DNA from 2 places in the Massilia sp. AB1 genome. Region 2 is predicted to be linked to the other one. Evidence: predicted binding sites of a transcription regulator. Region 2 holds the regulator's gene; the other holds the start of a gene.
The links. The regulator LexA, encoded in region 2, represses DNA repair genes until DNA is damaged. The targets are predictions, from matches to a motif close to ACTGTATNNNNATACAGT.
Positions count from the first base shown of each region.

Region 1 (7,314 bases), on a different contig from region 2:
TGTACTTGAACTTGCCCGCCTTGGTCGCGCTGACCTTCACGCGCGCGATGCCGCCGCCTTCGGCCATGCGCGCCAGCACGCTGTCGGCGATCTCGGGCATCAAGCTGCCGTTCAGGACATTGTCGACGCTGCGCGCGCCGGAATCGACCTCGGTGCAGCGGTTCAGGACCGCCGCCACCAGTGCATCGTCGTACTCGAAGCCGGCGCGGTGGTTGTCCATGACGCGGCCGGCGATGCGGTCCAGCTTGAGGCGGATGATGTTGGACAGCACCTCGTCGCGGATCGGATAGAAAGGCACCACGCTCAGGCGGCCCAGGAAGGCCGGCTTGAAATGCTTCATCAGGGCCGGGCGCAGCAGCTCGGACAGCTGCTCCGGCGTCGGCAATTCGTTGGCCGGCTTGTTCAGGCAGGCCTGCATCAGCTGGCTCGAGCCGGCGTTCGAGGTCAGGATGATGATGGTGTTGCGGAAGTCGATCTGGCGCCCTTCGGCATCGTCCATCACGCCCTTGTCGAAGACCTGGAAGATCAGCATCAGGACTCCCTAAATTGTTTCTAATCAGAACCAGGAAAGCCCATCTTAGGAGTACTGCCGTGCGTCCTTCAGACGAAAATCAAGCCACCTCCACGCGCCCCAACCTGATGTCGGCATCCAGGCCAGGCGCCAGCCGCCACGGTGAAGACAGCATCCTGGCCAAGCTGGAACGCGATCCCGCGCGCCGCCAGGGCGGACGCAGGCTGCTGCGCAGGATCGGCTATGGCGCGGGCGCCATGCTCGCGGTCGCCCTTACGGGCACGCTGGCCTGGCTGGCCGCCGACAACGGCAAGCCGCAGCCGATGCTGGCCCAGGCCGCCGTTCCCGAGGCGCCGCACCCGGTGACGGCGCCAGCGCCACACCAGCCGGGCGCCGCCGCCCTCATCGACGAACCGCCTCCCCCGCCGCCGCCGCTGCGCCTGCTGGAGGGCCCGCGAATGGCCGCGCCTCCGCCGGAACCGGCTCCGGAACAGCGTCTCCCTGCGCCGAAGGCTGCCCTCGCGATCCAGGCTGCGCGGCCGAAGGCGGTGGCGGCGGCAAAGCCGCGCCCGCCCGCCGCGCGTCCGGCAACGCGTCCCGCACGCACGGCAGCGCCGCCAAAACAGGCCGAGGCGCCGGTGGACAGCGACGTCGCCCTGATCTCGGCCGTCATCGTGCACGCCAACGGCCACGCGGAAGCACGCGAGGAGGAAGCCCGCGCCCGGGATTGAGCCCCGGTGCGTGGTAAAAAGCCCGCGTCCTGGTCTTAACAGGGCGAAACTGCTGGGTCTTCGCTGCGCGGAACGTTATACTGTACATAAGCACAGTAAGGCGTTCCGTCATGATCAGGGTTCTGGAAAACGAGTTTTATTATCTGGACAACTTCCAGCGCGTCCTCGACTGGATCGGCGAACGCTATGGCGATCTGCTGGACGAGGACGAGCACGCTTTCCTGGCCGCTTTCCCCGTCTTGCCGCGCAATGCGCGCGCGCTGTTCGTGCGCATGGTCATGCGCAAGGGCGAGCTGTTCCGCGCCAGTAAGCTGAACTACGCCGAGATCGGCTGCCCGGTCGAGGCCGCCGGTCATTTGCTGGGCACGGGCTGGGTCGTGGCCGATCCCGAGCTCACCCTCGACGAGCTGTTCGACCTGCTGTCCAAGCCCGAGATCCTCGAAGCCTTCGGGTCCCGGCTGCGCGTGAAGAACGCGCGCAAGGCCGAACAGCTCGAGGCCTTGCGCGAAGCCTGCGCCGACAGCCTGCCTTTCTCGCACTGGTACAAGGATTGCCCCGACCTGGCGCTGCGCATCCTGGTCAAGCCCCTGTGCGACCGCCTGCGCCTGATCTTCTTCGGCAACCTGCACCAGGACTGGACCGAATTCGTGCTATCCGACCTCGGCCTGTTCCGCTACGAGCAGGTCGAGTTCTCGCCGGATTCGCGCGGCTTCCGCCAGCGCCGCGACGTCGACCATTACCTGCAGCTCCATGCCTGCAAGGAGCGATTCGCGGCAGGCGAGCCGCTCGACGACGTGGTGGAAGACCTGCCCTGGCACGCCTTCGACAACGACTGGCTGGACAGCCGCCGCGAAAAGCTCCTGTTCCAGATCGGCCAGCACTACGAAAAGCTGAAGGACTGGGACAAGGCCTACGGCGTGTATGCGCGCTGCCGCTTCCCGGGCGCGCGCGGCCGCGCCATCCGTGTGCTGGAAAAGCACGAGCGCTTCGACCTGGCCTACGAGCTCCTCTCGGCTGCCCAGGCCGCGCCCGAGAGCGAGGCCGAGCGCCAGCAGCTGGCGCGCATCGCCCCGCGCCTGGCGCGCAAGCTGGGCCACGCCAAGCTTGCGCCACGCCGCAGCCAGGCGGTCAGGCGCATCGACCTGTGCCTGCCTCTCCCCCTTGATGACTGGTGGGTCGAAGGCGTGGTGCGCGACCATCTGGCGCTCGAGGAGGCGCCCGTGTTCTATGTCGAGAACGCGCTCGCCAATTCCCTGTTCGGCCTGCTGTGCTGGCGCGCCGTGTTCGCGGCCATTCCCGGCGCCTTTTTCCACCCCTTCCACCGCGGCCCGGCGGACCTGCACAGCCTGGACTTCCACCAGCGCCGGGCAAGCGAATTCGCGGCCTGCCTGGCCGAACTCGAGGACGGACGCTACCAGGACACGATTCGCCGCAACTACGCCGAGAAGTTCGGCATCAGCACGCCCTTCGTGTACTGGGACGCGCTCACGCCGGAACTGCTCGACCTGGCCCTGGCCTGCATCCCGGCCAGCCATCTGCGCCGCTGGTGCGAGCGCATCCTGGCCGACGTCAAGACCAACCGCAGCGGCTTTCCGGACCTGATCCAGTTCTGGCCGCGCGAAGGCCGCTATACGATGATCGAGGTGAAGGGCCCGGGCGACCGCCTGCAGGACAACCAGCTGCGCTGGATCGACTACTGCGCGGCCCATGACATGCCGGTGGCGGTGTGCTACCTGCAATGGGAGCAGGCCGCTTGACCGGTGTTGCCAACTACACGATCGCGGTGCGCGCCCTGTGCGAGTTCACCGCCAAGCAGGGCGACCTCGACCTGCGCTTCACGCCCTCCCCCAGCGCCCAGGAAGGCATCGCCGGCCATGCGGTGGTCGCGTCCCGGCGCGGCGGCAATTACCGCAGCGAGGTCGCGCTGTCCGGCCAGTGGAAGGAGCTGACCGTGCGCGGCCGCGCCGACGGCTACGATCCGGACGAGAACCTGATCGAAGAGATCAAGACCCACCGCGGCAAGGTCGATTCCATCCCCGACAACCACCGCCACCTGCACTGGGCCCAGCTGCGCGTCTACGGCCACCTGATGTGCGTCGAACTGGGCATGGAGCGCGTGAACCTGGCCCTGGTCTACTACGACATCGGCAGCGGGATTGAGACCGTGCTGCGCGAAAGCCGCGACGCGGACTGGCTGCGCGAGCACTTCGAGCAGCTGTGCGAACGCTTTTCGAGCTGGGCCGCCAGCGAAGCGGCACACCGAACCGCACGCGACACCGCCCTGGGCGAGCTGCGCTTTCCGCATGCCGACTTCCGTCCCGGCCAGCGCCAGCTTGCGGAAAGTGTCTACCGCGCCAATGCCGGCAGGCGCTGCCTGCTGGCCCAGGCCCCGACCGGCATCGGCAAGACCGTGGGCAGCCTGTTCCCGGTGCTGAAAGCCATGCCGCAGCAAGGCATCGACAAGGCCTTCTTCCTGGCCGCAAAGACGCCCGGACGCCAGCTGGCCCTGCACGCCGCCGCCAGTCTGGGCGCCGGACCAAAAGGCCTGCCCTTGCGGGTGCTGGAACTGACCGCGCGCGACAAGCTGTGCGAGCATCCGGACAAGGCCTGCCATGGCGATTCCTGCCCGCTGGCCAAGGGCTTCTACGACCGCCTGCCGGCCGCGCGCGCCGATGCCGCCATCGTGCCGATGCTGGACCAGCAGGCGCTGCGCGAGGTGGCCGCGCGCCACGAAGTCTGTCCCTACTACCTCGGCAGCGAGATGGCGCGCTGGTCCGACCTGCTGGTCGGCGACTACAATTACTACTTCGACGGCGGCGCCATGCTGTACGCGCTGGGCCTGAACAATGGCTGGAAGCTCAGCGTCCTGGTCGACGAGGCGCATAACATGGTATCGCGCGCACGCTCCATGTACACGGCCGAGATCAGCCGCGGCCTGCTGCGCAGCGCCCGCGCCGGCGCCCCGCCGGTGCTCAAGAAAGCGCTGGAGAAGGTCGGCCGCGCCTGGACCGATGTCGATTGCGGCGCCGCCGCGCCCTACCAGGTGCTGGACGGCGTGCCGGAAAAGCTGGTCAACGCCCTGCAGAACGCCGGCAGCGCCGTTAACGACTACCTGGCCGAATTCCCCGGACCGCTCGATCCCGACCTGCAGCGCTTCCACTTCGACGCCCTCGCCTTCGTGCGCTTGGCCGAATCCTTCGGCGAGCATTCGCTGTGCGACCTGGCGCGCGACGGCGCTGGTTCGACACTGCGGGATTCGACGATCTGCATCCGCAACGTGGTGCCCGCACCCTTCCTCGGCCCGCGCTTCGCCTTCGCCCACTCGACCACCCTGTTCTCGGCCACCCTCAGCCCCTGGCATTACTTCTGCGACCTGCTCGGCATGCCGGCGGACACCGCCTGGGTCGACGTCGAATCGCCCTTTCAGGCCCACCAGCTCCAGGTGCACTTCGCCAGCACGATCTCGACGCGCTACCAGCACCGCAAGGCCTCCGTCGGCCCCATCGCCGACCTGATCGCGCGCCAGTACCGCGAACAGGCCGGCAATTACCTGGCTTTCTTCAGCAGCTTCGATTACCTCGACCAGGTGGCGGCCGAGCTGGCCGACAAGCATCCGGAGGTCCCGGCCTGGCGCCAGGAGCGGCGCATGAGCGAGGCCGAGCGCCAGGCTTTCCTGGACCGCTTCGTGCCCGGCGGCGCCGGCGTGGGCTTCGCGGTATTGGGCGGCGCCTTCGGCGAGGGCGTGGACCTGCCGGGCGAACGCCTGATCGGCGCCTTTGTCGCCACTCTCGGCCTGCCGCAGGTGAACCCGGTCAACGAGCAGCTGCGCGAACGCATGCAGAAGCTGTTCGGCGCCGGCTACGACTACACCTATCTCTATCCCGGCATCCAGAAGGTGGTGCAGGCGGCCGGCCGCGTGATCCGCACCGAGAGCGACCGCGGCGTGGTCTGGCTGATCGACGACCGCTTCGCCCAGCCGGGCATCCGCGCGCTGATGCCGGCCTGGTGGGAACTGGATGCGCCGGCCTAGCCGAGCCGTTCGCGCACTTTAGGGTAGCTGCCGCGGCTGATCGGCAGGCGCGCCCCGCTGTGCAGGACGGCGCAATGGTTGTCCTTGCTGACCGCCTCGATGCGCGCGATCGCGCCGACCTTGACGATGTAGGAGCGGTGGATACGCACGAAAGCAGCCGGATCCAGCTGGCCCTCCAGCTCCGACAGGCGCTGGTTCTTCAGCCAGTGCTTTCCTTCCGCCGCGATCTGCACATAGTCGTCCTGGGCCTCGATGTAGTCGATGCTTGCCGCCGCCACCACGTGCACCCGGGCGCCGTCGCGGATCAGGATGCGTTCCAGCGGCGCGTGGCGCTGGGCCGCCTCGGCCACCACAGCCTCTACCTGGGCCGCCTGCGGCGCGCGCGCCCGGACATGGGCCAGCGCCTGGGCCAGGCGCTCGCGCGAAAACGGCTTGAGCAGGTAATCGATCGCGTGGACTTCGAAGGCGCGCAGCGCGAACTGGTCGTAGGCCGTGGCGAAGATATAGTGCGGCTTGCTGCCGGCCAGCTCTACCACTTCGAAGCCGTCCAGCTTGGGCATCTGGATGTCGAGGAAGACCAGGTCCGGATCGTGCTCGGCGATCGCCTTGACGGCCTCGAAGCCGTTCGCGCATTCGCCCACGATCTCGATGTCCGCGTGCTCGGCCAGGAATTCGCGCAGCAGCATGCGCGCCAGCTGTTCATCGTCGACGATCAATACCCGCATTCCTCACTCTCCCTCAGTCGCCTGCTTCGGCGGGCAGCACCAGGTCTACCCGGAATAATTGTTGTTCCCGCGCCCAGTGTACGCTGGCTTCGCTGCCATAGGCCGCCGCCAGGCGCTGGCGCACATTGACCAGGCCGATGCCGGTCCCGGCCGCGTTCCTGGCATCGTCGTCGGCATCGTTCTCGACCCGGATGCGCAGCAGCGAGCCGGCCCGTTGCGCGCTCACGGTGATGACGCCGCCTTCCAGCCGCTGGCCGATGCCGTGCTTGACCGCGTTCTCCACCAGCGGCTGCAGGATCATCGGCGGCAGCAGGCAGCGCGCGGCCTCCGGACCGATCTCGCTCGCGAAGCCGAGGCGCGGACCGAAGCGCACCTGTTCGATCGCCAGGAACTGCTCGACCAGGGCTACTTCGTCCGCCAGCGCCACCTTGCGGTGCGCTTCCAGTCCTAGGGTATGGCGAAAGAAGCCCGCCAGTTTCAGGGTCATGTCGCGGGCGCGGCTTGAATCGATGGCGGTCAGCGCGCTGATGGAGTTCAGGCTGTTGAACAGGAAGTGCGGATCGATCTGGGTGCGCAGCATGCGCAGTTCCGCGTCCTGGGCCAGCAGCTTGAGTTCCAGCTCGCGCGTCTCGGCGCGCCGGGCGCGTTCGAATTCCAGCGCCAGATAGTGCGCCGCGCCAGCCATCCCGTAGAGCAGCACGCCGACCCCGAACATCACCGCCGCGAAGGGCCGCGACATCCTCACCGCTTCCCAGTCCGGCGCCAGCGCCTGCCACACCCCCGCCCAGGCCGCGCCCGCCGCGCACCACAGCACCGAAGCCGTGACCGCGCTGATCGAGAACACGGCCAGCACCGATCCGAGCGGCTTGCCGGCCAGCGGAAAAGCGCGGCACAGGTAATACGCCGAGAAGCCGCAGGCGCTGGCGTAGACCATGCTCAAGGGCACCGCGAACAGCAGGCTGGCGAGCATGCTCGCGCCGGTGGTCGCCTTGATCAGGCCGGAAAGCAGCAGGCCCAGCATCAGCCAGGCCAGCAGGTAGAGCGCGGCGCTGCGCCGCGCCCAGAAGCCTTCGCCCATCAGTTGCGCACTTCCACGCCACCCATGATTGCGTAGCCGCGAATGACCAGGCGCCTGGCGCCGTCCGGCGGCTGGATGGTCTTGTCCTCGAAGCCGCCCAGGATCGGGGTGCCTTGCAGGATGACGGTCCAGTCGGGCGGACACTTGATGGTCACTCCACCCCAGAAGGCAAAGACATTGATCACCGCCTCCCCCTGGGGCTGGATCGCACAGCCGCGCATGTCGAGCGAGCAGCCGCC
Region 1 is NZ_JAGKSG010000008.1:10,811-18,124, reverse strand. It holds partial or broken gene J8847_RS06845 (AAA family ATPase) at 1-538, opposite strand, end outside; gene J8847_RS06840 (hypothetical protein) at 592-1,242, shown strand; gene J8847_RS06835 (VRR-NUC domain-containing protein) at 1,353-2,999, shown strand; gene J8847_RS06830 (ATP-dependent DNA helicase) at 2,981-5,272, shown strand; gene J8847_RS06825 (LytTR family DNA-binding domain-containing protein) at 5,269-5,997, opposite strand; gene J8847_RS06820 (sensor histidine kinase) at 6,011-7,075, opposite strand; gene J8847_RS06815 (LiaI-LiaF-like domain-containing protein) at 7,075-7,314, opposite strand, start outside.
Region 1: a site for LexA is predicted at 1,322-1,339, ahead of J8847_RS06835 (VRR-NUC domain-containing protein). Genes of this name have one in related genera too.

Region 2 (7,314 bases):
GGTTCTCGCGCGAATACAGTTCGTCGATGCGCTCCACCACCTGGGTCAGCAGCGGCTGCACCGCGGTCCAGCCCTGGGCGCCGCGGGCGCCCTGCTCCGCGATCGCGAAGATCTTGGACTCGGCCTCGTCGAGCATCTGCTTGACTTCCTTGCCTTGCGGATTGAAGGCATTGCCGGAGATCTCGTCGGCGACGGTGATGAGCTTGCGCAGGATGCCGCGGTCGCGCACGATCTCGGCGTAGCGGCGGATGTTGGCCGCCGACGGCGTGTTCTGCGCCATCGCGTTCAGGTATTGCAGTCCGCCCACTTCCTCGGCCTTGCCGAGCTGGTTGCAGGCCTCGTAGACCGTGATCACGTCCGCCGGCTTGCCCGAGTTGATCAGGCGGATCATCTGTTCGAAGATGATGCGGTGGTCGTAGCGGTAGAAGTCGTCCGCATGCATGAAATCGGCAATGCGGTCCCAGGCCGCGTTATCGCGCAGCAGGCCGCCGATGACGGACTGTTCTGCTTCGATGGAGTGCGGCGGGATGCGCAGGGATTCGATTTGCGGATCGGCGGGTGCGGAATTCATGGGCGGCATTATACCTGCTCCGGTCACGCGGCTGAAATAATTGGTGAATCTTGCCAATAAAAAAAGCCGGGCGAACCCGGCTTTTTTCTTTTATACAACAACAGCTTAGGCTGCTTCGCCCACGACGGCGATGGTGATCTCCGAGACCACATCGGTGTGCAGGGCGACGGCCACCGGGAATTCGCCGGTGGTCTTCAGCGGGCCGGTCGGCAGGCGAACCTGCGACTTCTCGACCGGGAAGCCTTGCTTGCTCAGAGCTTCGGCGATGTCGAAGTTGGTGACCGAACCGAACAGACGGCCGTCCACGCCCGCCTTCTGGGCGATGGTGACGGTCATGCCGCTCAGCTTGTCGCCTTGCGCCTGGGCAGCAGCCAGCTTTTCAGCGGCGGCTTTTTCCAGTTCGGCGCGCTTGGCTTCGAACTCGGCCACAGCCGACTGGGTCGCGCGGCGTGCCATCTTTTGCGGGATCAGGAAGTTACGTGCGTAACCGTCCTTGACTTTGACGACGTCGCCCAGGTTGCCGACGTTGACTACTTTTTCCAACAGAATAACTTGCATGTTTTATCTCCAGGATATCTGACTGTCGTGGCCGACGATTAGGCGTTGTGCAGGTCGGTGTACGGCAGCAGCGCGAGGTAGCGTGCGCGCTTGATCGCGGTGTCGACCTGGCGCTGGTAGTGCGCCTTGGTGCCGGTCAGGCGTGCCGGCATGATCTTGCCGTTTTCCTGGACGAAGTCCTTCAGGGTGTCGACGTCCTTGTAGTCCACCTGTTCCACGCCGGCGGCGGTGAAGCGGCAGAACTTCTTGCGCTTGAACAGCGGGTTCTGCTGTTTGCGCTTGAGTTTTTCTTTAGCTTTGTTTTTGTCGAACTTTTTACCGAATGCCATTTTGAGGCTCCTGTATCTATCTAGTGCCGCTTAGGCGGCTTGAAAATCAATGATGTGAAACACCAGGGCTTTGCTGTTGCGGTTTTTCTTTGCGAGGAATCCGCTGAAACGGTAGCTGGCGCCGAGTTCCGCGCTGCCGAACCTGCCCGAGATCTCACCCGCGGCGAAGGCGGGGATCTCGAACTCGACCTGCCTTGCGACGCCGGCCTCTTCCTGCTGCCCACTGTGCATCAGGATGGCGGACACGATGGGTACGCCGGCCGGGGTGTAGCGCAGGACATCACGCTCGGCGATGGTCGCTTCGAGCTCGAGCTGGTTCACTACTTCCGTTTACTACGAATTCCTGGAGAAAAACTTAGGCAGCTGCGGCCGGGGCAGCGGCTGCTGCTTCTGCGCGGTGGCTCTTGGCTGCGTCTTCGCGCTGGACCGACTTCATCATCGGCGACGGTGCGGTTTCAGCTTTCTTCATCTTAACGGTCAGATGACGCAGGACAGCATCATTGAATTTGAATGCGGTTTCCAGCTCGACCAGGGTCTCGTTGTCGCACTCGATGTTCATGCAGATGTAGTGAGCCTTCGGCAGCTTCTGGATCTGGTAAGCCATCTGGCGACGGCCCCAGTCTTCCACGCGATGGATGTTACCGCCGCGGCTGGTCACCGTGGTCTTGTAACGCTCGATCATCGCCGGAACTTGTTCGCTCTGGTCCGGGTGGACGATAAAAACGATTTCATAATGACGCATGCAACACTCCTTGAGGACGTTTAAACAAATGCCCACCTCGGCGTCAAGACGAGTGTGGGAAGGGAAAGCCTGCTATGGTAACACGTGCACAAGCCGCAGGCAACCGGTCGGTCCCGGATGCCTTCGCTTTTCCCACGCCCGTGCGAAAAGATGGCTGCTGCATAATATGCAAGAATGTGAATTCTCACATCATTTTTGTTTCATGTGCGGTGCTAGCATGTCCTGGCTGAACACAAGTTCAGCCTAAGAAACGACATGTCGCACACACCTGGAGACAATATGAAACTGAAGAAACTGTACGTTGCAGTATTGGCGATCACGGTATCCGCAGCGGCCTACGCCTGGCCCTCGAGCACCTGGACCCGGGTTTATTATTCGGACTCCGCCATGACCACCCAGGTCGGTTCGCAGACCTTCACTTGCCGCGGCTACATGATCACCACCGGCCAGCAGACCGCATACTTCGACTACACCGAAGAAGGCTGCGAGTGGTAAGCTGAGGCTTCGTACCCGGCGGCCAGGGCAGCCGGGCGCGCGGGAGCGGTGCGCGTGGAAAAAACCAACGCGGCCGCTCCCGCCCTAAAAATATTCCTGTTTTCCCTTGCGTCTTGCGAAATACTGTATAAAAATACAGTCTGGTCCTACAACTATCCAGCCGCACGACATGCTCAAGCTCACTGCAAGGCAAGAACAGATCCTGAACCTGATCAGGGAAGCGATCGACAACACCGGGTTCCCGCCGACCCGCGCCGAAATCGCGGCGGAACTGGGCTTCAAGTCGGCCAACGCCGCCGAGGAGCACCTGCAGGCCCTGGCGCGCAAAGGCGCGATCGAGATTTCGCCGGGCACTTCGCGCGGAATCCGCCTGGTCGGCGCCAGCGCCGAACAGATCCCCATGCCGCCGCCTGCGCTCATGATGTCCCTGCCCCTGGTCGGCCGCGTGGCCGCCGGTTCGCCCATCCTGGCCCAGGAACACGTGGAAGCCACCTACAGCGTCGACGCCGCCATGTTCTCGGCGCGGCCGGACTTCCTGCTGAAGGTCAAGGGGTGGTCGATGCGCGATGCGGGCATCTGCGACGGCGACTTCCTGGCGGTCAAGAAGATCGACAGCGCCAAGAACGGCCAGATCGTCGTGGCCCGCCTCGGTGAAGAAGTCACCGTCAAGCGCTACCGCAAGACGGGCGAGACCGTCGAGCTGCTGCCGGAGAATCCGGATTTCAAGGTGATTCGCGTGGAGCCGGGCGACGAGTTCGCGCTCGAGGGCCTGGCGGTTGGCTTGATGCGTAGCTGGCACTGATCGCGTCGGCTGCGATAACACTGCCCTGCAAACTTGGGTCCCGGCGGGGGCCGGGACCAAGTTTCCCCGAGCAGCCGGAAACTTAACTCCGGCCCCTTCAGCTCCCCACCTTATTTATTCTGCTTGATCATCGCGTTGTGCTCCGACACATACGCCTCGGTCGCCGCACGCCAGGCCGCGAAGTCCGCGAGGATCAGCTTGGAACTCACCTTCGCTTCCTCCGCCAGGTTCTCGCGCACCCGCTCCAGGTGAGCGTGCGCCGCATCGGTCTCCTGCTTGTTCATCAGCTTGGCGATATCCGCCGGGATCTTCTTCGACAGCGGCGAGGATGCGTTCAGGTTCGTGACGAACTTGTTGTAGCAGTTCTGCCAGGTCGCCACCGCGCCGCTGACGCGGTCGATTTCGTCATTCAGCTTCGACATCGCCGGAATGCGCGGCGCCGGGCAGCGGAATTCGCCCGATTTGAGTTCCGCGCCGTCGTACTCCCTGATCCAGTAATCGATCTCCGTGCGGCGCTTGACGCGCTGGTCCATCACGTCCAGCGAGGCGGCGGCGATCTTGTTGCCTTTCGCGGCCGCTTTCTTGAACAATTCCCTGGCCTTGGCTTCGTCCACCTGCCCCGCTTCGCCATACCAGTACATCTGGCCGAGCGCCTGCTGCGCTTCGACATTGCCGGCATTGGCGAGCTTGGTATAGGCCTGGAGGGCTTCGGGATAGGCTTTTTTGGCGAACAGGGCGTGGGCGTCGGCCAGCGGATCGGCGTGGGCCACGGAGCAGAACAGCAGACTTGCTACGACGAGAAAACGCTTCATGGGACGGTCGAGAGTGAGGGAATGCTGCATGGTAACGCGAATACTCCCTCAGCCTCAACCGCCCTTACAATCATTTAAGGCCGGCATTCAAGGGCGCGTCGGCGGCGGCGCCTCGGAAGAACCCATGGTCGGCTGGGTGCGCGGGTATTGCTGCCCTTCCCGCTCCTGCGCGCGGCGCGAAGCGATGGCGCGCTCCATCATGCGTGCGCGGTGGTCGGCCATCACGAATTGCTCGGTGGCGTCGCGCCAGGCCTCGAAGCGGGCGGACACCTCCGCGGAGTTCTGCTGGGCTTGCGCAGCCAGGCTCGCGTGCACACGCTCGATGTGCGCGGCGGCCTGTTGCGCCTCCGCCAGAGTCAGCAGGCCGGCGACATCGGCCGGAATCCGGCTGCCTTGCGCCACGGTCTCGTTGAGCTTGGCGACAAAGCCGTTATAGCATTGCTGCCACGCCTGGAAGGATTCGGAAACCGACTTGATCTGCGCCTTGGTCCTCGACAGCTCGGGAATCGCCGGCGCCGGGCAGTCGAAGCGCCCCGACACCAGGTCTGCTCCCCTGTAGCCGCCGGTCCAGAAAGCGATGTCGGCGGCGCGCGCTTCACGCTGTTTCGCCACCTCCTGCGCATTGCCCGCGGACTGCAGGCCGCCGGCCATCGCCAGGCCCGATACACCCAACATCAAGACGCCCATGATTCGTTTCATCATTCCTCCCTGTGGTGGTGCAAACATGCCGGCAAGCCGACGGTCACGCCCCTGGCATCCTCCAGAGGCGTGATGCAAGCCTCAACGGCGCCCCGGTCCCGGCATGGTCGCCGGCGACGGCACCGGCTGTGCGCCCGGCTGCGGGTAGCGCTGCGCTTCGCCTTCCTGCTGGCGGCGCGCCGCCATGTCGTATTCGAGCCTGCGCGCAGTGTTATCGGATTTGACGTAACGTTCCGTGGCGCCCTGCCAGGCGTCGTACTTGGCCATGACTTGCGAAGCATTCTGCTGGGCTTGCGCGATCAGGCCCTCGTGCACGCGGTCGACGTGGGCGGCGGCCTGTTGCGCTTCCTGCGGGGTCAGCAGTGCGGCGACATCGGCGGGAATGCGGCTGCCGCGCGACATGGTCTCGTTCAGGTTGGCAACGAAGCCGTTATAGCACTGCTGCCAGGCCTGGTAGGAATCGGACACAGACTTGATCTGGGACTTGGTCTTCGACATGTCCGGGATGCTGGGGGCCGGGCAGCTGAACCGGCCCGACACCAGGTCTTCGCCCTTGTAACCGCTGGTCCAGAAGGCGATGTCGGCGGCGCGGGCCTCGCGCAGCTTCGCCGCTTCCTGGCCGTTGCCCGCGGACTGCATGCCGCCTGCCATGGCGAGTCCGGATACACCTAACACCATGACACCAACGAGTCGTTTCATGATTCCTCCCATATTGTGGTGTAACAATTCTAGCCTAGCTGGTGATACAAGCAACCGATTCCCGCGCCACCCTGTCAAGATTGACAGGGTGCGCTTTCGGATTGCCGGCAGTGGGAAGCTTGCTGTCTGGCGACAGCGTTTGGAAGAGCTTGGTCACGAACAGCCGTGGCGCCGGCGCGCCACGGAGCCGATCATTCAACGCCGGGACGGCGCAGGCGCGGTGCCCATGCCGGATCCGGGCTGGGGATAGCGCTGCGCCTCGCTTTCCTGCTGCTGGCGCGCAGACATCTCGTATTCCAGCTTGCGCGCAGTGCTGTCGGATTTGACGTAACGTTCGGTGGCGCCCTGCCAGGCGTCGTACCTGGCCATGACTTGCGAGGCATTCTGCTGGGCCTGGGCGATCAGGCCCTCGTGCACGCGGTCGACGTGGGCGACAGCCTGCTGCGCCTCCTGCGGGGTCAGCAGGGCCGCGACATCCGCGGGGATGCGGCTGCCGCGCGACAAGGTCTCGTTCAGGTTGGCGACGAAACCGTTATAGCACTGCTGCCAGGCCTGGTAGGAGTCGGACACCGACTTGATCTGGGACTTGGTCTTCGACATGTCCGGGATGCTGGGCGCCGGGCAGCTGAAACGGCCCGAGACCAGGTCTTCGCCCTTGTAGCCACTGGTCCAGAACGCGATGTCGGCGGCGCGGGCCTCGCGCTGCTTCGCCGCGTCCTGCGCATTGCCGGCGGACTGCATGCCGCCTGCCATGGCCAGTCCGGAGACACCTAACACCATGACGCCTACGAATCGTTTCATGATCCCTCCCGTGTTGTGGTGTAACAATTCTAGCCTAGTTGGCAACACGGGCAACTAATTCGGCTTTCTCTCTGGCTAAAGTGAGAGCGCACCCGCGAAGTCCGCCAGCAGGTCGTCGGTGTCCTCGATGCCGACCGATACCCGGATCAGGGACTCGGCAATGCCCATGCTGGCGCGGCGCTCGGCGCCCATCTCGAAGAAGATGGTGTGCGCGACCGGAATCACCAGGGTGCGGGTATCGCCCAAATTACTCGCAGGAATCGCCAGCTTCAGGCGGTTCAGGTAGTCGAAGCAATCGATGCCCTCCTTCAGTTCGAAGGACAGCAGCGAGCCGCCCGAGCGGAACAGTTCCTTGACGATGCCGTTCTGCGGATGCGAGGCCAGGCCCGGGTAGTGGACCGCCGACACGCGCTCGTCGGCTTCGAGCATCGTCGCCAGCGCCAGCGCGTTGGCGCTGGTGCGCTCCATGCGCAAGGCCAGGGTTTCCGCACCCACGGCGATGTGGTGGGCCGCTTCCGGACCGAGGGCGGCGCCGAAGTCGCGCAGCGCCTTGGCGCGCAGCTGGGCCATGCCCTGGTTCTGGGACGGCTGCTTGCGGAAGTTCTGGGCGATGTTCGGGTAGGCGCTCCAGTCGAACAGGCCGGTGTCGGTCAGGGCGCCGCCGAGTGCAATGCCGTGGCCGCCGATCGACTTGGTCAGCGAATTCACCACCAGGCCCGCGCCGACCGCCTTCGGACGGAACAGGTAGGGCGTGGTCATGGTGTTGTCGACCACGTAGAGGATGCCGCGCTCGCGGCACAGCTGGC
Region 2 is NZ_JAGKSG010000004.1:74,546-81,859, reverse strand. It holds gene J8847_RS03995 (replicative DNA helicase) at 1-580, opposite strand, end outside; gene rplI (50S ribosomal protein L9) at 677-1,129, opposite strand; gene rpsR (30S ribosomal protein S18) at 1,168-1,458, opposite strand; gene priB (primosomal replication protein N) at 1,489-1,779, opposite strand; gene rpsF (30S ribosomal protein S6) at 1,814-2,200, opposite strand; gene J8847_RS03970 (DUF6289 family protein) at 2,480-2,695, shown strand; gene lexA (transcriptional repressor LexA) at 2,865-3,497, shown strand; gene J8847_RS03960 (SEL1-like repeat protein) at 3,608-4,309, opposite strand; gene J8847_RS03955 (hypothetical protein) at 4,397-5,008, opposite strand; gene J8847_RS03950 (hypothetical protein) at 5,090-5,707, opposite strand; gene J8847_RS03945 (hypothetical protein) at 5,903-6,508, opposite strand; gene J8847_RS03940 (cystathionine gamma-synthase family protein) at 6,584-7,314, opposite strand, start outside.